DNA from 4 places in the Streptomyces sp. NPDC104307 genome. Region 3 is predicted to be linked to each of the others. Evidence: riboswitches for the same ligand, from Rfam matches in the RefSeq annotation. Region 3 holds a riboswitch; each other region holds the start of a gene.
The links. Region 3 has a riboswitch for S-adenosylmethionine ahead of ACZ601_RS11510 (aminotransferase class V-fold PLP-dependent enzyme). Riboswitches for the same ligand answer to the same signal wherever they lie in the genome.

Region 1: it holds a riboswitch for S-adenosylmethionine, as region 3 does, so the genes downstream of both, ACZ601_RS03745 (hypothetical protein) here and ACZ601_RS11510 (aminotransferase class V-fold PLP-dependent enzyme) in region 3, are expected to answer to the same signal.
Region 2: it holds a riboswitch for S-adenosylmethionine, as region 3 does, so the genes downstream of both, thrC (threonine synthase) here and ACZ601_RS11510 (aminotransferase class V-fold PLP-dependent enzyme) in region 3, are expected to answer to the same signal.
Region 4: it holds a riboswitch for S-adenosylmethionine, as region 3 does, so the genes downstream of both, ACZ601_RS01155 (glutathione S-transferase C-terminal domain-containing protein) here and ACZ601_RS11510 (aminotransferase class V-fold PLP-dependent enzyme) in region 3, are expected to answer to the same signal.

Annotation. Positions count from the first base shown of each region.
Region 1 covers NZ_JBVJMU010000001.1:901,579-906,638, forward strand. Annotated here, with positions in the region: gene ACZ601_RS03735 (cytochrome P450 family protein) at 1-1,008, opposite strand, end outside; gene ACZ601_RS03740 (cytochrome P450) at 1,005-2,300, opposite strand; gene ACZ601_RS03745 (hypothetical protein) at 2,503-2,895, opposite strand; SAM riboswitch class IV at 2,945-3,054, opposite strand; gene ACZ601_RS03750 (phosphocholine-specific phospholipase C) at 3,217-5,060, opposite strand, start outside.
Region 2 covers NZ_JBVJMU010000015.1:190,891-195,950, reverse strand. Annotated here, with positions in the region: gene ACZ601_RS30280 (MoaD/ThiS family protein) at 306-584, opposite strand; gene thrC (threonine synthase) at 617-1,912, opposite strand; SAM riboswitch class I at 1,930-2,057, opposite strand; gene ACZ601_RS30270 (glucosyl-3-phosphoglycerate synthase) at 2,210-3,160, shown strand; gene ACZ601_RS30265 (alpha,alpha-trehalose-phosphate synthase (UDP-forming)) at 3,253-4,644, shown strand; gene otsB (trehalose-phosphatase) at 4,621-5,060, opposite strand, start outside.
Region 3 covers NZ_JBVJMU010000003.1:320,755-325,814, reverse strand. Annotated here, with positions in the region: gene ACZ601_RS11520 (rhomboid family intramembrane serine protease) at 1-637, shown strand, start outside; gene ACZ601_RS11515 (Lrp/AsnC family transcriptional regulator) at 634-915, shown strand; gene ACZ601_RS11510 (aminotransferase class V-fold PLP-dependent enzyme) at 978-2,354, opposite strand; SAM riboswitch class IV at 2,527-2,644, opposite strand; gene trpD (anthranilate phosphoribosyltransferase) at 2,728-3,792, opposite strand; gene qcrB (cytochrome bc1 complex cytochrome b subunit) at 3,920-5,060, opposite strand, start outside.
Region 4 covers NZ_JBVJMU010000001.1:310,076-315,135, reverse strand. Annotated here, with positions in the region: gene ACZ601_RS01160 (ATP-binding cassette domain-containing protein) at 1-1,872, shown strand, start outside; gene ACZ601_RS01155 (glutathione S-transferase C-terminal domain-containing protein) at 1,857-2,693, opposite strand; SAM riboswitch class IV at 2,964-3,110, opposite strand; gene ACZ601_RS01150 (amino acid ABC transporter permease) at 3,666-4,670, shown strand; gene ACZ601_RS01145 (amino acid ABC transporter ATP-binding protein) at 4,667-5,060, shown strand, end outside.

The sequences.
Region 1 (5,060 bases), on a different contig from region 3:
GAAGTCCCGGCCGATGGCCCGGTACGAGATGACCACGCCCTCGCCCTTGGCTATGACGTCGTCACCCACCTGGATGTCCTCGGTCGCGAACCGCATCAGCAGATGGGTGGTCGGGGTGTCCCACCGCAGCGTCTCCTCGATCACCGCCTCCCAGGAGGCCTCCCCGTCGAGGACCATCCGCAGCTGTTCCGGGTGGGACAGGAGGGCTCGTACCGCGTTGAGAATGAGCCCGATGGTGGTCTCGTGGCCGGCCGCGACCATCGCCTTGAGGTTGCCCACCACCTCTTCCTCCGTGAGCGGCTCGCCGCCCTCGTCGGCGAGGATGAGCGCGGAGGTCAGGTCGTCGGTGGGCCGTGCGGCCTTCTCACGGACCAGCCCGGCGTAGAAGACGTCCAAATCGGCCAGCAGGGACAGCCGTTCGTCCTGCGGGGTGAGCATCGAGAAGAAGGCCTTGTACTGTCTGGTCAGCATGGCGTTCTCGGCGGGGTCCACGCCCATGAGCATGCCGACGACCCGCATCGGCAGCGGCTGCGCGAACACCGATTTGAGGTCGACGACGGCCCCGTCCCTGCCACCGTCCGCGAGTGCGTCCAGCAGTTCCCCGGTGAACTTCTCGATGTCGGGCCTGACGGCCTCCAGCCGCCGTGGGGTGAGCGCCTGGGAGGTCTTGGTGCGCAGCCGTCGGTGCTCGGCGCCGTCCACCGTGAACATGGACCGCCCGGCGTCGATCATGCCGATGAGCGGCCACGCGTGCGTCACCTCGCCGCTCTGCCACAGCCCCCAGGCGTCGAGATCCTTCACCAGCCTCGGATCGACCAGGAGTTGACGGGCGTCGGCGTGCCGGGTGATCGTCCAGGCGGGTACGCCGAGCAGCTCGATCCTGGCGAGCCGGCCGGCCTCACGCAGCCTCGCGGTCTCACCGTCCAGGTCCTGGACCATGGGGTCGATGACGACGGTCCCGGCGCCGTCCGGGACGGCAGCGTGCGCGGCGGCGTGAGGGCAGTTCACGAGAGGTCTCCTGTCGTACGAACGGGGGTGAACCGAACGGGCAGCGCGGTGGTACCGCGCAGGAACGCGGAGGGCCGTCGCACCAGGTCCGCGACGGGGACCCGGAGCTCCAGGTCGGGCAGGCGGTCGAGCAGCACCTCGATGCCGGTGCGCGCGATGGTCTCCGCGATCTCCTGGGCGGGGAAGGGGCACCGGTACTCGCCGTGGCTGAAGGCGAGATGCGCGCCGTTGCCGCCCTGGGCGGCAAAACCGCCGCCGGTCAGGCTCTGCCGGATCAGCGGATCGGTGTTGGCGGCGCCGAGCCCGAGCAGCAGCATGTCCCCCGCCCTGATCGGCCGTCCGCCGAGCCGGGTGTCGCGGGCGGCCCAGCGTCCGGCGAGGATCTGCGTCGGCGCGTCCTCCCAGAGCACCTCGTTCATGGCCTCGCCGACGCTGCGCCGGCCGCCCGCCATCGACTGGGCGAACTCGTCCTCCGTGAGCATCAGCCGCAGCGAGTTGCTGATCCAGTCGGCGGTGGTGAGGTGCCCGGCGGCGGTGATGGCCATCAGGTCGAGCATGTACTCCTCGTCGGTGAAGGCCTCGGGGAACGCGAGCATCCGGGAGGTCACGTCGTCGCCGGGGGCGGCACGCTTCGCGGCGACGAGTCGTGTCATGTGTTCCCCGAAACGCAGGTGGGCCTCCTGCGCGCCCGGACCGCCGTCGGCCAGGTCCTTGAGCACTTGGGCGATGGAGCCGCCCTCGTCGTCGGGGAATCCGACCAGCCTCGCGAGGACCAGGACCGGAAGGGGCTCGCAGAAGTCGGCGACGAGGTCGGCGGTGCCCCGGCTGCACACGGCGTCGATCAGCCGGTCGGCCAACTGCTCGCAGTGGCTGCGGATCTCGAACGGGTCGGCCCCTTCGAGGGCGGGTCCGACCATCCGCGCATGCCGCCGGTGCTCGTCGCCCGCGCTGAAGTAGATGGACGGCAGCGGCCGCCCGACCATGGGCAGCAGCGGCCAGTCCTGCGGGATGTGCTCCCACTGGTTCCAGAGGCCGACGTCGCGAGGGAACAGCTCACCGTCACTGGTGACCTGATGGAGTTCCCGGTAGCCGATGACCAGCCAGGCGGGGAACCCGCCCGGCAGCTCGACGGGGACGACCGGCCCGTGGTCCCGCCGCATGGCGCGGTAGACGGCTCGCGGCTCGGTCTGGAACGAGGGCCCGCCGAGGGGCACGGGGCCCGGCCCCGCGTGCGCGGGGCACTCCGGAGGAGGTGGGACGGGCTCGGGCTCTGCGGAGGAAGGGCGCGTCATCGTCCTGACTTCTGTGGCGGAAGCGTCACGCATCACGATCGTGCGGTCAACGCCCGCCCACTATAAGGATTTTATGTGACCCCACAGCGGTCAATGACGATCAAATGTGCACTCAACATGAAGCAACCGGTCGACATCTCACGACAATTGACGACCGAATCCAGGCACCACCTCCAGGCACCGACGCCGAACGGCGACGCGGCTACGAGCGCACGGAACCCGGGTCGCCGCACAGCTCCCCTGCCTCGAAGGCTACGTTGACGAGTCCGGCGACCCGGTCGGCACCGGTCACGAGCTTCAGCGCATGCCACCGGGAGAGCCAGTACACGCGTCCCCGGTGGCCGGCGAGGGTCTCCCGCAGCCCGTCCGGAGCATGCGTCCACACCTGCGGAAGGGCGCCCGCGTAGTCGAACGCGGCCCGCAGACCGACCCAGCCGTCGTCCCGGACATCGTCCGCGGTCAGCAGTATCTCGACGGCCTGACCGGGCTCCTGCCGGCACTTCTTGGCGTGGATCCAGTGCACTTGGTGGCCTGCGGCGTACCGCTCGCAGTCCTCGCTCCGCACGGAGCCGTGCTCGGGGAGATGACGCAGCATGGTGAGTCCCGCCTTCCGGGGATGATGGACCCCGAGCGCTCTGCACCGCGGTCCGCTGTTCCCCGCACCTCGCGCACGGGGCAGGTCGTCACCCGGAGCACCCGCAGCGGAGCGGGGTGCCGTCCAGCAAGCCGGGGCTGCGCACTGGAACTCATGACCCGGCAAAAACCCTAACGCACCGAGCGGGCGCGCCCCGACGCGCGGGACCGCCCGCCCGACGGACGGTCAGGGACGCACAGGAACGGGCCGGACCTGGCCCGTGCGCCCCCGCCTCTCTCCGATGGCGGTCCGGCTTGGATTCAGCCGCCCCGCGCCGCCCGGTCAGCCGGTGACCAGGCCCGGGTCGCTCGTTCCGGCCTCACCCGTCTCGACGTGTCCGGCGAACCGGCGGAGGAACGTGGCGTCCGCGTCCGAGACCACCTCGATGTCGTACCAGCGCTTGCTTCCGCGCAGGTCAACGGTGTGCCGCACGGTCGCGCCGGACCGCACCGCGAAGGTCTGCGCCCCGCCGCCGTAGGCGTCCGCGTTGCGCACGGTCAGCTGGACCGTCTCCGTACCGGCATGGGTGAGCGTCAGGTCGAGAGCTCCGTTCACCGGGTTATGACGCGCCGTCACCTCCGGCCCGGCCGCCTTGCCGGGGCCCCTGAAGGCCCGCAGGAACCCGTTCGGACCGTGCACCGTGAGGTCGGTCACGCCGCTGGAATAGGCCGTGTTCCAGCTGTCGGAGAGCGACTTGCCCGCCTCTGTGGTGTAGGTCCAGGGCCCGTCACCGCGGTTGGCGGACGTCACCAGGAACTGCGCTCCGGCCTCGTCCCCGCCACCGAAGGTGAGCTGGTACTTCCCGGCGCCCGGGTCCGCCGCCCCGTCCACGAGCGGCGCGTACCGCAGTGGCCGGGTGGGCCGCGTGCCGGACTCCTGCTTCGGCACGCTGCCGGAGACCGGCGGCACCGGAACGTAGTCGGGGTGCCGGTCCCCGTCCGGCGGCGCGTATCCGTCCGTGGAGGGCAGCCCGGCGGGCGCGGTCTCCGTCCGGCTGAAGTCGAAGGCCGAGGTGAGGTCGCCGCAGACGGCACGCCGCCAGGGCGAGATGTTGGGCTCGCGCACACCGAAGCGCGCTTCCATGAACCGGATGACGGAGGTGTGGTCGAAGACCTCCGAACACGCGAACCCGCCGGTGCTCCACGGGGACACGACCGTCATGGGCACGCGCTGCCCGAGCCCGTACGGCCCGGCCGCGTACCGGACGTCGCCGGGGAAGTGGTCGGCGGAGGTGTCCACGGTGGACAGTCCCTGCGCCGCGCCGGACGGCACGAACGGCGGCACGACGTGGTCGAAGAAGCCGTCGTTCTCGTCGTAGGTGATGAAGAGGGCGGTCCGGCCCCAGACCTCGGGGTCGGAGGTCAGCGCGTCCAGCACCTGCGAGATGTACCAGGCACCGTAGTTCGCGGGCCAGTTGGGGTGCTCGCTGTAGGCCTCGGGCGAGACGACCCAGGAGATCTTGGGGAGCGTACCGGCCCGGACATCGGCCTTCAGGTCGTCGAGGAGCCCGTCGCCGTTCTTGACGTCGGTCCCGGTGCGCGCCTTCTCGAAGAGGGGATCGCCGGGCTTGGCGTCACGGTAACTGTTGAAATAGAGAAGCGAGTTGTCTCCGTACGTCCCCCGGTAGGCGTCGTCGATCCACCCCCAGGAGCCGGCGGCGTCGAGCCCGTCACCGATGTCCTGGTAGACCTTCCACGACACCCCGGCCTCCTCCAGCCGCTCGGGGTAGGTCTTCCAGCCGTACCCCGCCTCGTCGTTGCCGAGCACGGGACCGCCGCCCGTGCCGTCGTTGCCGGTGTACCCGCTCCACAGGTAGTAGCGGTTCGGGTCGGTCGAGCCGAGGAACGAGCAGTGGTACGCGTCGCAGACGGTGAACGCGTCGGCGAGGGCGTAGTGGAACGGGATGTCCTCACGTGTCAGGTGGGCCATCGTCGTGGCGGTCTTGGCGGGCACCCACTGGTCGTACGCGCCCTTGTTCAGCGCCCGGTGCCCACCGGCCCAGTCGTGGTTCAGGTCCTGGAGGAACTGCAGCCCGAGGTCGTCGGCGGGCGGCCTGAACGGCAGCACCTCCTTGCCGGCCAGGTCCTTCTGGTGCCAGACCGGCTTTCCGCCGGGCAGCGTGACCG
Region 2 (5,060 bases), on a different contig from region 3:
CAATCGGACGAGAATTCTCAGGCACGCCGATCACCCGAATATGAGGAATTCATGAGATTCCAGGGCAAGTCGGGCCAGGCAAAGGCGACTTATGGCGCAAGAGGCTCAGGTACTTTGGCTGCATCTTGTCGTGGCCGGGCGCATTCTCATATGCGGGGGGCACGGGCAGCGAAGGGGACTTCCCACACTGTACCGCGCTCAACCATGCAGAATTGCCCCCTCCGCTTCTGTCGCGGAGAGGGCAATTCAGGTGGCTCGGCGCACTCGGTGCACTCGGTGCGGTGGGACCGCCCGGGTCCCGGGGCTCAGCAGCCGCCGGCGACGGCCGGGATGATCGAGACGCCCGCGCCGTCCGGGGTGACCGCTTCCAGGCCGCCTTCGAAGCGCACGTCGTCGTCATTGACGTACACGTTGACGAAGCGGCGGAGCTTGCCCTGGTCGTCCAGGACGCGGGCGGCGATGCCCGGGTGGTCCTTCTCCAGGGACTCGATGACCTGGGAGAGGTTCGCGCCCTCTGCCGGGACCTCGGCCTGGCCGCCCGTGTAGGTGCGGAGGATGGTGGGGATACGGACCTTGACGCTCATGGTGGGTGCCCTTCCTGGAGTCTTGGGTGGGATCAGCCGGCGGTGCCGAGACCGGCGGCGCGGAAGGCGTCCAGGCTCGGCCGGATCGTCGCCGTCGCCTGCGAGGTGTCGGCCACCGCGTCCAGCGTCTTGAGGCCGTCACCGGTGTTCAGGACGACGGTGGTGAGCGTCGGGTCGAGCAGACCGGCCTCGATGAGCTTCTTCGTCACGCCGACCGTCACACCGCCCGCGGTCTCCGCGAAGATGCCCTCGGTGCGCGCCAGGAGCTTGATCGCGTCGACGACCTGCTCGTCGTTCACGTCGTCCACCGCGCCACCCGTACGGCGGGCGATGTCCAGGACGTAGGGGCCGTCGGCCGGGTTGCCGATGGCGAGGGACTTGGCGATCGTGTTCGGCTTCTGCGGGCGGACCACGTCGTGACCGGCCTTGAAGGCGGCGGAGACCGGCGAGCAGCCCTCGGCCTGGGCGCCGAAGATCTTGTACGGCTTGTCCTCGACCAGCCCGAGCTTGATCAGCTCCTGGAGGCCCTTGTCGATCTTCGTCAGCTGCGAGCCGGACGCGATCGGGATGACGATCTGGTCCGGCAGCCGCCAGCCGAGCTGCTCGCAGATCTCGTACGCCAGCGTCTTGGAGCCCTCGCCGTAGTACGGGCGGAGGTTGACGTTGACGAAGCCCCAGCCCTCCCCGAGCGGGTCTCCGATGAGCTCCGAGCAGAACCGGTTGACGTCGTCGTAATTGCCCTCGATACCGACCAGCTCACCGCCGTACACCGCGGCCATGACGACCTTGCCCTGCTCCAGGTCGTGCGGGATGAACACGCACGAGCGCAGACCGGCGCGGGCCGCGGCGGCGCCCACCGCACCGGCGAGGTTGCCCGTCGAGGAGCAGGAGAGCGTGGTGAAACCGAAGGCGCGGGCGGCCTCGACGGCGATCGCGACGACGCGGTCCTTGAAGGAGTGCGTCGGGTTGCCGGAGTCGTCCTTGACGTACAGGCCGCCGGTGACGCCCAGCTCACGGGCGAGGTTGTCGGCCTTGACCAGCTTGGTGAAGCCGGGGTTGATGTTGGGCTTGTCCGCGACGTCGGAGGGGACCGGCAGCAGCGGCGCGTAGCGCCAGATGTTGTCCGGGCCGGCCTCGATGCGCTTCTTCAGCTCGTCCGGGGAACCGGTCGGCAGGTCGTACGCCACTTCGAGCGGACCGAAACAGGTCGCACAGGCGAAAAGGGGACCGAGCGGGAATCGTTCTCCGCACTCGCGGCAGGAAAGTGCCGCGGCGGGACCGAGGTCCACGGAAGATTCGGTGGTTGCTGCAACAGTCTGAACAGCCATGATGGCGAGGCCCTTTCTCCTCATCTTCCTTGTGACGCATTTCGCCACAAGACGGAATTGGCACCGATCCCCACCTGACCTCGCGGTCGGCAGGATGGTTGCCGGGACTTCAACGGGCCGTTCCCTCTGTCCCTCTGGATGAGCGCTATGGCACTGGACCATCGATCCAGGCGTTTATCGGCGGATGGACCCCGGCATGCCACGGCCATCTGCGTTGTTCAGACTGTAACCGAAGCACCGGACTGTTGAGATAGTCGTCCGAACCGCGAGATGGATCACATACAGGGAGTATCGACCGTGCTGGAAGAGGTCGAACGCTGGCTGACCAGGCGTTCCTGGTCGTGCGCCGACCGCCCGCTGGAGCAGCTCCTGGCCGCCCGGAGCGGCGACCCGCGCCGGGGGAGCGTGAGTGTCGTCCTGCCGGCGCTCAACGAGGCGGCGACGGTCGGGGACATCGTCCGGACGATCCGGCGCGAGCTCATGGAGAAGGTCCGGCTGGTCGACGAACTCGTGGTGATCGACTCCGGCTCCACCGACGACACCGCGGAGGTCGCCCGCCGGGCGGGCGCCCGGGTGATCCACCGGGACGCGATCCTGCCCCGGCTGCCGGCCGTCCCCGGCAAGGGCGAGGTGCTGTGGCGGTCACTGCTGGTGACCGGCGGTGACATCGTCTGCTTCATCGACGCGGACCTGAAGGACTTCTCGGCCGATTTCGTCTCCGGCATCGTCGGCCCGCTGCTGACCGACCCCTCCGTGCAGTTCGTCAAGGCGATGTACGACCGTCCGCTCGGGGACACCGCGGGCCAGGGCGGGCGGGTCACCGAACTGGTGGCACGGCCGCTGCTCAATCTGCACTGGCCGCAGCTGGCCGGATTCGTCCAGCCGCTGGGCGGCGAGTACGCCGTACGCCGCTCACTGCTCGAACAGCTGCCGTTCCCGGTCGGCTACGGGGTGGAGCTGGGGCTGCTCGTCGACGCCCTGCACACGGTCGGCCTGGACGCGCTGGCCCAGGTCGACGTCGGCGTCCGCAAACACCGCCACCAGGACGGCCGGGCGCTCGGCCGGATGGCGGCGGCCATCTACCGGACCGCGTCGCTGCGGCTCTCCCGCGGCCATCTGGTGCGCCCCGAGCTGACCCAGTTCGAGCGCGGCGAGCACGGCTTCGTGCCGCACACCTACCCGGTGGACACCGAGGAGCGGCCGCCGATGCGCGAGATCGAGGAGTACGTCTCGCGCCGCGCCGCCTGAGAGGCCTGCCGGAGGTCACCCGACAGCCTCCGAGAGGGCCCCGCGGCCCGCACGCACGTTTGGACCGTTCGGGATCGGGCTAGATTCCGCGCATGGTCTCCGAGCACGCCCCCCAGCCCGCCGCCCAGGTACTCGTCGCGTCCAACCGCGGCCCGGTCTCGTACACAGTGGGCGAGGACGGCTCGCTCGACGCGAAACGGGGCGGGGGCGGGCTCGTCTCGGGGCTGAGCGCGGTGGACGACAAGATGTGGGTCTGCGCCGCGCTCGGTGACGGCGACCGCGAGGCGGTGCGGCGCGGGGTCGGAGAGCCGGGCGTACGGATGCTGGACATCGACGCGGACGTGCACGCCGACGCGTACAACGGCATCGCGAACTCGGTGCTCTGGTTCGTCCACCACCTGCTCTACCAGACCCCCGTGGAACCCGTCTTCGACGCGGAGTTCCGCCGTCAGTGGGCGTCCTTCGAGGCCTACAACCGGGCCTTCGCCGAGGCGCTCGCCCAGGAGGCGGGCGAGGGCGCGGCGGTCCTGGTGCAGGACTACCACCTGGTGCTGGTGCCCGGCATGCTCCGCGAGCTCCGCCCCGACCTGCGCATCGGCCACTTCTCGCACACCCCGTGGGCGCCCGTCGACTACTTCCGGATGCTGCCCGACGACATCGCGGAGCAGGTGCTGCACGGCGTCCTCGGCGCCGACCGGGCGGCCTTCCTGACCCGCCGCTGGGCGGACGCCTTCATCGGCTGCTGCACGGAGATCCTGGGCGGCACGGGCCGCACCCGGATCGGCGTGCACGGGCTCGGCGCCGACGCGGACTTCCTGCTCCGGCGCGCGCACGAGCCGGACGTGGACGAGCGGATGGCGGCGCTGCGCGAACAGGTGGGCGACGGCCGGAAGACGATCGTGCGGGTGGACCGCACGGAGCTGTCCAAGAACATCGTCCGGGGCATGCTCGCCTACCGGGCGCTGCTCGACGAACGGCCCGAGTGGCACGGCCGGGTCGTCCACGTCGCGTTCGCCTACCCCTCGCGGCAGGACCTCGCGGTGTACCGGGAGTACACGGCAGAGGTGCGGCGCGTCGCGGACGAGATCAACGCGAAGCACGGCACGGCGGACTGGACCCCGGTCGTGCTCCACGTCAAGGACGACTTCGCCCGCTCGCTGGCGGCGTACCGGCTGGCGGACGTGGCGCTCGTCAACCCGATCAGGGACGGCATGAACCTGGTCGCCAAGGAGGTCCCGGTCGTCTCCGACCACGGCTGCGCGCTGGTGCTGTCGCGGGAGGCGGGCGCGTACGAGGAGCTGGGTAACGACGCGATCGTGGTGAACCCGTACGACGTGTCCGCCACCGCCGACGCCCTGCACGAGGCGCTGACGATGGCGGACGGTGAACGCGCGGAGCGCACGGAGCGGCTGGCGGAGGCGGCCACCGCGCTGCCGCCGCAGCAGTGGTTCCTGGACCAGCTAGAGGCGCTGCGCCAGGGCTGACAGGAAACCGACGACCGCTCCGGGGCCCGGCAGCAACAGGTCGGCGCGCGCGGCCAGTTCCGGCACCTCCGCCTCGCCGCTGCACACCAGCAGGCCGGGGGTGCCGTCGGGGCCCTCGGTGCGGAGCTTCTCCACGGCGGCGAACGCGGCCAGGTCGCCCAGGTCGTCGCCCGCGTACAGCACGGACTCGGCGCCCGTCTCGCGCACGTACCGCGTGAGGGCGACGCCCTTGTCCATGCCGGCGGGCCGCAACTCCAGGACCATCCGGCCAGGTTCGACGATCAGGCCGTGCCGGGCGGCCAGCTCGCCGAGGGGGCCGCGCAGCGCCTCGAAGGCGGCCTGCGGGTCCTCGGCGCGGCGGGTGTGGACGGCGAGCGCCTGCCCCTTCTCCTCTATCCAGGTGCCGTGCCAGGAGT
Region 3 (5,060 bases):
CGCGATCAGCCCGCTCTCCGGGCTCGCCCCGGTGTACGGCAGCGCGGACGCGCTGCTGTCGGCCCAGGCCGGGTACTTCGAGCGCTGGGGCGTGATCCCGAGCGAGCTGTGGGACGGCTCCGCACACGCCCTGATCACCCCGTTCACCGCGCTCTTCGTGCACGGCAGCTGGCTGCACCTGCTCGGGAACATACTGTTCCTTTACGTGTTCGGGGCCATGGCGGAGGAGCGCATGGGCCACACCGAGTTCGCGTTCTTCTACCTCGGCTGCGGCTACCTCGCGCTGCTCGCCTACGCGGCGGCGCACGCCGCCTCGGACCAGACACTCGTCGGCGCCTCCGGGGCGATCTCGGCGGTACTGGGCGCCTTCCTCTACCTCTTCCCCCGGGCCAGGGTCACCAGCGTGTTCCCCTTCCTCCTCTTCCTCCCGCTGCGCTTCCCCGCCTGGATCGTGCTGATCTTCTGGTTCATGCTCCAGTGGCTGGCCGCGGAGGGCGCGGGCAGCGGCCCCGGCGTGGCCTATCTCGCCCATGTGGTCGGCTTCGCCGTCGGGTTCCTCTACGCGTGGGGGCGCTACGGGCGTGGGGCTAGAGTGAAGTCTCCAGCCACGGCCACCGAGGGAGAAAGCCAGCCGTGATCACCGCGATCGTGCTCATCAAAACCAGCGTGGACCGGATCCCCGAGATCGCCGAGGCCGTCGCGGCACTGGACAGCGTCAGCGAGGTCTTCTCGGTCACCGGTACCTACGACCTGATCGCCATGGTCCGGGTGGCCAAGCACGACGATCTCGCCGACGTCATCCCCGGCCGGATCAGCAAGATCCCCGGCGTCGAGGCGACCGACACCCATGTGGCGTTCCGTACGTACTCGCAGCACGACCTGGAGGCGGCCTTCGCCATCGGCCTGGACGGCTGACTACGCAAACGCGTTCGGCCGGGTACGGAAGACATTCCGTACCCGGCCGAACGCGTTGGGGCTCAGTGCTGGGCGGTGCCCCGGTCCGGGACGCAGCGGCCGTCCTCGGTGCGGTACTTCCACTGGGCGCCCTCGCTCACCAGCTCCTTGACCGCCCGCACGAAGCGCTCGATGTGCTCGTCCGGCGTACCGGCACCGAAGCTGACCCGGATCGCGTTGAGCGACTTCTCGCCCGGCTCCGCCTCCGGCGCGCCGCACTCGCCGACGTCCTGCGGGTCGCTGCCGAGCAGGGTGCGCACCAGCGGGTGGGCGCAGAACAGTCCGTCGCGCACCCCGATGCCGTACTCGGCGGAGAGCGCGGCGGCGAAGTGCGAGCTGTTCCAGCCCTCCACCACGAACGAGATGACGCCGACACGCGGGGCGTCGTCACCGAAGAGCGAGAGCACCTTGACCTCGGGGACCTCCGCCAGCCCGGCCCGGACCTCGGAGACGAGCTGCTGCTCGCGGGCGACCAGGCTGTCGAACCCGGCCTCGGTGAGCGCCTTGCAGGCGGCGGCGATGGAGTAGACGCCGATGACGTTGGGCGAGCCGGCCTCGTGGCGGGCGGCGGTGGTGTGCCACTCGACGTCCACCCCGCCGTCGGTGCGCCGGGCGACCTTGCGGGAGGCGCCGCCGCCGGCCAGGTAGGGCTCGGCGTCGCGCAGCCAGTCGGAGCGGCCGGCCAGCACGCCGGAGCCGAAGGGCGCGTACAGCTTGTGGCCGGAGAAGGCGACCCAGTCGACGTCCAGTTCGCTGATGTCGACGGGGTGGTGCGGGGCGAGCTGGGCGGCGTCGAGCACGATGCGGGCGCCGTGGGCGTGCGCGGCGGCGGCGAGCTCCTTGACCGGCCACAGCTCGCCGGTGACGTTGGAGGCGCCGGTGACGCAGACCAGCGCGGGACCGTAGGGATCGCGGTCCGCGAGGGCGCGTTCCAGGGTGGCGACGGCCTGGGCGGGGGTGCGCGGGGCGTTCAGGTAGGTCACCCGGGCATCGCGCCAGGGCAGCAGGGACGCGTGGTGCTCGGTCTCGAAGACGAACACCTGGCAGTCGGCGGGCACCGCGGCGGCCAGCAGGTTGAGCGAGTCGGTGGTGGACCGAGTGAAGATCACCTGGTCTCCCTCACGGCAGCCGAGGAACTCCGCGACGGTCACCCGGCTGGACTCGAAGAGGTCCGTGGAGAGCTGCGAGAGGTAGCCCGCACCGCGGTGGACGCTGCCGTAGTACGGCGCGTACGCGGCGACGTCGTCCCACACCCGCTGGAGAGCCGGGGCGCTGGCGGCGTAGTCGAGCGCGGCGTACGTGACCTCACCGCCGGTCACCAGCGGAACCGTCACATCCTTGCCCAGAACGGGCAGCGGGGCACAAATGGACTGGTCGGCGGCAGCGGTGAAGACAGACATGACGAACTCCCGTAACAGGCAGGCGAAATCCGCGTGCCTGCGGATACGCGGCAGCACGGAGGAAGAGGAAAGGGTGTGCGGAGGAGGGCCGAAAAGCCCTATCGCATTCGCTTGCTCACAGAGGCTCCCTGAGGACCAGGACCCCACGGGTGGACATCTCACGATGTCGAGGGGTCCGCGCTTGCCGCAGACCTCGCTGCCTACGGCCTGGTCTTCACCCGGGGCACCCCGCCACGGACGGAGGGTTGCCGGACAGCGGGCCGGGGCCGTAGTCGCTGTCACTCATGACCTGCCCAGCATCTTGCCATACGCGCGGGAACGCGCAAGGCGCGGTCCATGATCTGGACCGCGCCCCGCTTCGCTGCCCGGTGCCTCAGGCGTTGCTGGCCTTGACCCATCTCTCCAGCGCGCGCCCGGCGGACCCGGAGTCGATGGACTCGGCGGCCTTCGCCATACCGGCGGTGAGCTGCTCCTCAAGGGTGCCCTCCGCCGGGTCCAGCGCGACCAGCGCCGCCGCCGCGTTGAGCAGCACGGCGTCCCGTACGGGCCCCGTCTCACCGGCCAGCAGCCGGCGGGCCACCTCGGCGTTGTACGAGGCGTCCGCGCCGCGCAGCGCCTCGACCGGCACCAGGTCCAGGCCGACGTCGCGCGGGTCGAAGGCCTGCTCGCGCACGACGCCGTCGCGGGCCGTCCAGACCCGGGAGGTCGCGGTGGTGGTCAGCTCGTCCAGGCCGTCGTCGCCGCGGAAGACCAGCGCGGAGTTGCCGCGCTCCGCGAGGACGCCCGCGACGATGGGCGCCATCCGCAGGTCGGCGACGCCGATGGCCTGGGAGCGCACCTGGGCCGGGTTGGTGAGCGGGCCCAGGATGTTGAAGGTGGTCGGCGCGCCGAGCTCCGCCCGCGCCTTCGCCGCGTACCGCAGGGCGGGGTGGAACTTCACCGCGAAGCAGAAGGTGATGCCCGCCTCCTCCGCCACCTCGACGACGCGCTGCGGGGGCAGATCCAGGTTGACCCCGAGCTTGCCCAGTACGTCGGAGGAGCCGCTGGCCGAGGAGGAGGCGCGGTTGCCGTGCTTGACGACCTTGGCGCCCGCCCCGGCCAGGACGATCGCGGACATGGTGGAGATGTTGACCGTCTTGGCCATGTCGCCGCCGGTGCCGACGATGTCGACCGTGCGGCCGGGCACGTGGATCGTGGTGGCGTGCCCGTACATCGCACGGACCAGACCTGTGACCTCCCTGACGGTCTCGCCCTTGGCACGCAGGGCCACCGCGAAGCCGGCGATCTGCACGTCGGTCGCCTCGCCGCTCATGATGCGGTCCATCGCCCACGCGGTGTCGTCCGCGCTCAGGTCCTCGCCGCGCATCAGCGGGGTCAGCACGCCGGGCCAGGTACGAGCCGCCACGCTGTCGCCGCCGACCGGGGTCACAACGTTCATGGTCCGCTCCTGGGGTCCACAGCCGATAAAGGGGATGCGTCCACCCTATCGAGCGCCGAGGACAGCGAAGAGCCCCGTCCATCGTATGGATGGGCGGGGCTCCTGCTGTGGCGATCAGTTCAGGTGATCAGTGGTGGCCGTGGCCCTCGGTGATCTCCTTGTACTCCTCGGGGGACGCCTTGGCGATCTGGCTGTTCTCGCCGTAGAAGCTCTTGCTGAGCTTGGCCCGCGTCTTCTCGATGGGCGACACCTTGCGCTTGACGCCGTTCTCGTCGACCAGCGGGCCGAGTTCGACCGGCGCGTACTGCTCGTGCGCGGTGAGGGTGTGCAGCTGACCCGGCGACAGCGGCTCGTGGACCTCGACGAACTCACCGTGCGGCAGGCGCTTGATGAGCCCGGACTCGCGCCCGTGCAGCACCTTCTCCTTGTCCCGGCGCTGGAGGCCGAGGCAGATCCGCTTGGTGGCGATGAACGCGAGGACCGGTCCGACGAAGAAGAAGATCCGGACGAACCACGAGATGGAGTTCAGCGACAGGTGGAAGTGCGTCGCCCAGAGGTCGTTACCGCCGCCCACCAGGCCGATGAAGTACACCGTGATCCACGCGACGCCGAAGGCCGTACGGGTCGGGGCGTTGCGCGGGCGGTCCAGGATGTGGTGCTCGCGCTTGTCCCCGGTGACCCAGGACTCGATGAACGGGTACATCGCGATCGCGCCGAGGATGAGCCCGAAGAGCACCAGTGGGATGAGCACGCCCAGGACGAGCGTATGACCCCAGAGGTTGATCTCCCAGCCGGGCATCACTCGGACCAGACCCTCGGCGAAGCCCATGTACCAGTCGGGCTGGGCGCCGGTGGACACCTGGTCCGGGCGGTACGGGCCGATGGCCCAGATCGGGTTGATCGAGGCGATGCCCGCGATGACGGCGATGACACCGAAGACCAGGAAGAAGAAGCCTCCGGCCTTCGCCATGTACACCGGCAGCAGGGGCATGCCGACGACGTTCTTGTTGGTCTTGCCGGGACCCGCGAACTGCGTGTGCTTGTGGTAGAAGACCAGGATGAGGTGGCCCACCAGAAGCCCGAGCATGATGCCCGGCAGCAGCAGGATGTGCACCGAGTAGAACCGCGCGACGAAGTCGCCGCCCGGGAACTCCCCGCCGAACAGGAACATCGAGATGTAGGTGCCGACGATCGGCATCGACAGGATCGCGCCCTGGGTGAAGCGGACACCCGTACCCGAGAGCAGGTCGTCCGGGAGCGAGTAGCCG
Region 4 (5,060 bases), on a different contig from region 3:
TTCAACCGCACCGGCGGCATGTGTACGCGCTGCGAGGGCCGGGGCACCGTCTCCGACATCGACCTCACCCAGCTCTACGACGACTCCAAATCGCTCGCCGATGGCGCCTTCACCATCCCCGGCTGGAAGTCCGACAGCTTCTGGACCGTCCGGGTCTACGCCGAATCGGGCCTGCTCGACCCCCACAAGCCGATCCGTAAGTTCACCAAGAAGGAGATGCACGACTTCCTCTACCGGGAGCCGGTCAAGGTCAAGGTCGAGGGGGTCAACCTCACCTACGAGGGACTGATCCCCAAGATCCAGAAGTCGTTCCTGTCCAAGGACAAGGAAGCGCTGCAACCCCACATCCGCGCGTTCGTGGAGCGCGCGGTCACCTTCACCACCTGCCCCGAGTGCGACGGCACCCGGCTCAGCGAGGGCGCCAGGTCCTCGAAGATCAAGCGGATCAACATCGCCGACGCCTGCGCGATGCAGACCAGCGACCTGGCCGCCTGGGTCGGCGAAATCGACGAGCCCTCCGTCGCACCGCTGCTCACCGCGTTGCGGCAGACCCTCGACTCGTTCGTGGAGATCGGCCTCGGCTACCTCGCGCTCGACCGGCCGACGGGCACCCTGTCGGGCGGCGAGGCGCAGCGCGTCAAGATGATCCGCCACCTCGGCTCCTCCCTCACCGACGTCACCTATGTCTTCGACGAGCCCACCGCCGGCCTGCACCCCCACGACATCCAGCGGATGAACAGGCTGCTGCTGCGGCTGCGCGACAAGGGCAACACGGTGCTCGTCGTGGAGCACAAGCCGGAGACGATCGCGGACCATGTCGTCGACCTCGGCCCCGGCGCCGGCACGGCGGGCGGAACCGTCTGCTTCGAGGGCAGCGTCGAGGGACTGCGGGCCGGGGACACCGTCACGGGCCGTCACTTCGACGACCGGGCCACCCTCAAGGACACCCGGCGGGGGCCCACCGGCGCGCTGGAGGTCCGGGGCGCGGACGCGAACAACCTGCGCGGCGTCGACGTCGACATCCCGCTCGGCGTCCTCGCCGTGGTCACCGGCGTCGCCGGCTCCGGCAAGAGCTCACTGATCCACGGCTCGGTCTCGGGACTGGACGGGGTGGTGTCGATCGACCAGGGCGCGATCCGCGGCTCGCGACGGAGCAACCCCGCGACGTACACCGGACTGCTCGACCCGATCCGCAAGGCGTTCGCCAAGGCCAACGACGTGAAACCGGCCCTGTTCAGCGCCAACTCCGAGGGCGCCTGCCCCGGCTGCAACGGCGTCGGGGTCGTCTACACCGACCTCGCGATGATGGCGGGCGTCGCCACCGTCTGCGAGGAGTGCGAGGGGAAGCGGTTCCTGGCCTCTGTGCTCGAATACCGCCTCGGCGGCCGCGACATCAGCGAAGTGCTGGCGATGTCGGTGACCGAGGCCGAGGAGTTCTTCGGCAGCGGCGAGGCACACACCCCGGCCGCCCACCGCGTCCTCGGCAGGCTGGCCGACGTCGGACTCGGCTACCTCAGCCTGGGCCAGCCGCTCACCACCCTGTCCGGCGGTGAGCGGCAACGGCTCAAGCTGGCCACGCACATGGGCGAGAAGGGCGGGATCTACGTCCTCGACGAGCCGACCACCGGCCTGCACCTCGCAGACGTCGAGCAGCTGCTCGGCCTGCTCGACCGGCTGGTCGACTCCGGGAAGTCCGTCATCGTGATCGAGCACCACCAGGCGGTCATGGCGCACGCCGACTGGATCATCGACCTGGGTCCCGGCGCCGGTCATGACGGCGGCAGGCTCGTCTTCGAGGGCACCCCCGACGACCTCGTCGCGGACCGCTCCACCCTCACCGGCGAGCACCTCGCGGCCTACGTGGGAGCCTGAGGCAGTGAGTCAACGGCGGCCACCCCGCCCGGCCCGTCCGGAGCCCCCGGCATCTGCGGTGTCCCGGGGAAGGCGGGGTGGCCGCAGAGGCGGCGTACGTACTCCTTGAGCCGGGGGCGGTCGCCGAGGGCGCCGACCGGGCCGAGACGCACGAGCGCCACCCACAGGTCCACATCCCCGGCGGTCAGCTCCTCGCCCAGCGCGTAGGGCCGCCGGTCGAGGGACCGGTCCAGCAGGTCCAGGGCCGCCGACCGCTCGGAGGACCCCGCGTGCGGGGTGACGTCCCGGTCCAGCAGCTCGCGCAGGGCCTCGATGCCGTCGGCGAGCTCCGGAGGACGCAGCGCAGAGGGGCGGGCCTCGTCATGGCCGGAGAGCAGGCCCGCGAGATCGCGGAGTATGTCGGGCGTGTGGTTGCTGACGATGCGCCCGCTCCACCGGTCGCACAGCGCGGGCGCCGTCAGCGGCCCGTCGTAATGGTGCAGCGTGGCCTCGTACGCGCCGCGCAGCGAGGCGTACGCCTCGGGTGTCCCGGCCGGGTGCCCCAGGAACGTGGTGGCGACCGAGTCCCGGAGACCGAGCAGGCCGAGGGTGATCGAGATACGCAGCGAGCGCGGACAACTCGCCGACAGGAAAAGCTCGTAGCGGTGCGGAGCGGGATAGAAGCCTCCGGCCAGACCGACCCCGATACGGCTGTGGATACGGGAGGGCGGCACGGCGATGGTGGGACGGGGGTGCGTGGCGCACGGACTCGGGCCGGATGAGATCGAGCCGCACGTGAGGGAGTTGCCTGTGCTGGAACTGCGCGAAGCTGTCTCGGGCATGACTCTCCTGTGGAGATCCCTGTGGGAACGAGGAAGCCACCGTCGCCTTGTGGGCACCAGCGGCCGGATGTGGAACGGCTGCGCTCGCGCACCGGTCCGAATCACGACAGCGCGGACGTGGGCGCGTCATACGCGACAACGGACCCGTGCGCGTGCGGTATTCCGGGCTAGTAGGCGCTGGAGACACGCAGCAGATCGATGTGCAGGCGCCTCGTCAAGCCGTTCCTGGACAAAACCCACCCGTCCCGACTCCGGGGCCCGCGAGACGCGGGGCCACGCTTGCCCCGCCACACCGGCGGGACCCGGTCGTCACCCGGGGCACCCCGTCGCGGTGGAAGGGTTGCCTGCCAGCGGGCCGGGGCCGATGAACCCCGTGAGCAGGACGGATCCCGCACGGGGGCGCTGACAATCGTGACCGTCCACGTCAGTTTCGGTGCGCCGGGTGACGCCGTCAAGGAGGCCACAGGGGCCATCTCGCCTGTTGGTCACCCGCGTTGACATTCCTGTCGGCCCATGCATAACTTGCGGCGCGGAACGGCTCCGGGTAGCGGCGATACGCCCCGGCCCGCCGGCCGGCGCCCCAGCACACCGCGGGGTGCCGCAGTTGAGGACCGGACGGTGTCCGGCAGGCGCGAGGCCCCGCGGGGCGGATCGGTGACGGTGAGAGCGATGCACGCAGCTGAGGGGATGGCTGCCTGGCGGTCCCGAGGCCGCGTCCTGCTCTGCGCGGACCGCTCCGTCGACCTCCAGCGTGTCAACAGCGCGCTGTGTACCGCCGCTTGTCGCGCTCTTCGTCAAGGCTGACGGCCCTCTGACTCCCTGACGTCCACCGCTGCCGCGGTGCGTCCCCTCCCCGCCCGGCCCCCTGCTCCGCGCCGTGCTGCCCGCGCCCCGCCGCGTCGTTCCCGACGACCGGCGTGGTGAGGCGCTGCCGTCCGTGGTCCGGGCCGTCCGCATCCGCTGGAGCCCTCCGTGAGTGAATCCCCCGGCGTAGCTGTGTCCCCAGGGTCAGCGCCGCCCGCCGAGGCGGCCCCCCGCCCCGGGCCACCCGTCGTGCCGAAGCCGCCGGTCCCGCAGCGGGTCCGCCCACTCCTGCGGCCCGGCCGCTGGATCGTCACCGTCGTCGTGCTGGTACTGGTCGCCCAGATCGTCCACGGCCTGGTGGCCAATCCCTTCTACCAGTGGGACCGGTTCCGGTACTGGTTCCTGCGGCCCACCATCCTCGACGGCCTGCTCGTCACGCTCGAAGTCGCCCTGTTCAGCGCCGTTCTGGGGCTGCTCGGCGGCGTGCTGCTGGCCCTGGCCCGGCTCTCCCCGAGCCCTGTGCTGCGCGCGGTCAGCTGGGTCTACACCTGGCTGTTCCGGTCGGTCCCGCTGATCGTGATCCTGCTGTTCCTCTACAACTTCAGCGCGCTCTACCGGACGCTGAGCGTGGGAGTGCCGTTCGGCCCGGCGTTCTTCAGCTTCGACGAATCACGCCTGGCCACCGACATGGCCGTCGCCGTCATCGGTCTCAGCCTGAACGAGGCGGCGTACGCCTCCGAAGTGGTGCGCGGCGGCATCCTCTCCGTCGACCAGGGCCAGCACGAGGCGGCAGCCGCCCTCGGCCTCCCGAAGCGGTACCGGTTCGCGAAGATCGTCTTCCCGCAGGCCCTGCGCTCGATCACCCCGAACTACGTCAACCAGCTGATCGGCCTGATCAAGGGCACCTCACTGGTCTTCTACGTCTCGCTGCTCGATCTGTTCGGCTCCGTACAGAGCATGGGCAGCACCTACCCCGGCGACATCGTGCCGCTGCTGCTGGTCGCCACCGCCTGGTACCTGATCCTCACCAGCGTGGTGTCCGTCATCCAGTTCTACGTCGAGCGGTACTACTCGCGGGGCGCGCTGCGCACCCTGCCGCCCACGCCGCTGCAGAGGCTGCGGACCGGACTGGGTGATCTGCGGGCACGGGTCCGGAAGGAGACAGCGATATGACCGCGGAGACGACGACCGGAACAGCGGAAGCGGCCGAGCCCGCCGGGACACCGGGTCAGGCCGGCGCGGTCGCGGCGCCCCCGGCGCGCCCCGCCGCGGTCGAGGTGCACGATGTGCACAAGTGGTACGGCTCCCAGCGCGTCCTGGAAGGTGTGGCGCTGACCGTGCGTCCCGGGGAGGTCACGGTCGTCCTCGGACCGTCCGGCTCAGGGAAGTCCACCCTCCTGCGGGTGATCAACCACCTGGAGAAGCCCGAGATCGGTCATGTCAGTGTGAACGGCGAGCTGATCGGCGTACGCAGGCACCGGGGGCGTCTCAAGGAGCTGAGCGAGCGCGCCATCCTGGCGCAGCGCGGCCGGATCGGGTTCGTCTTCCAGAACTTCAACCTCT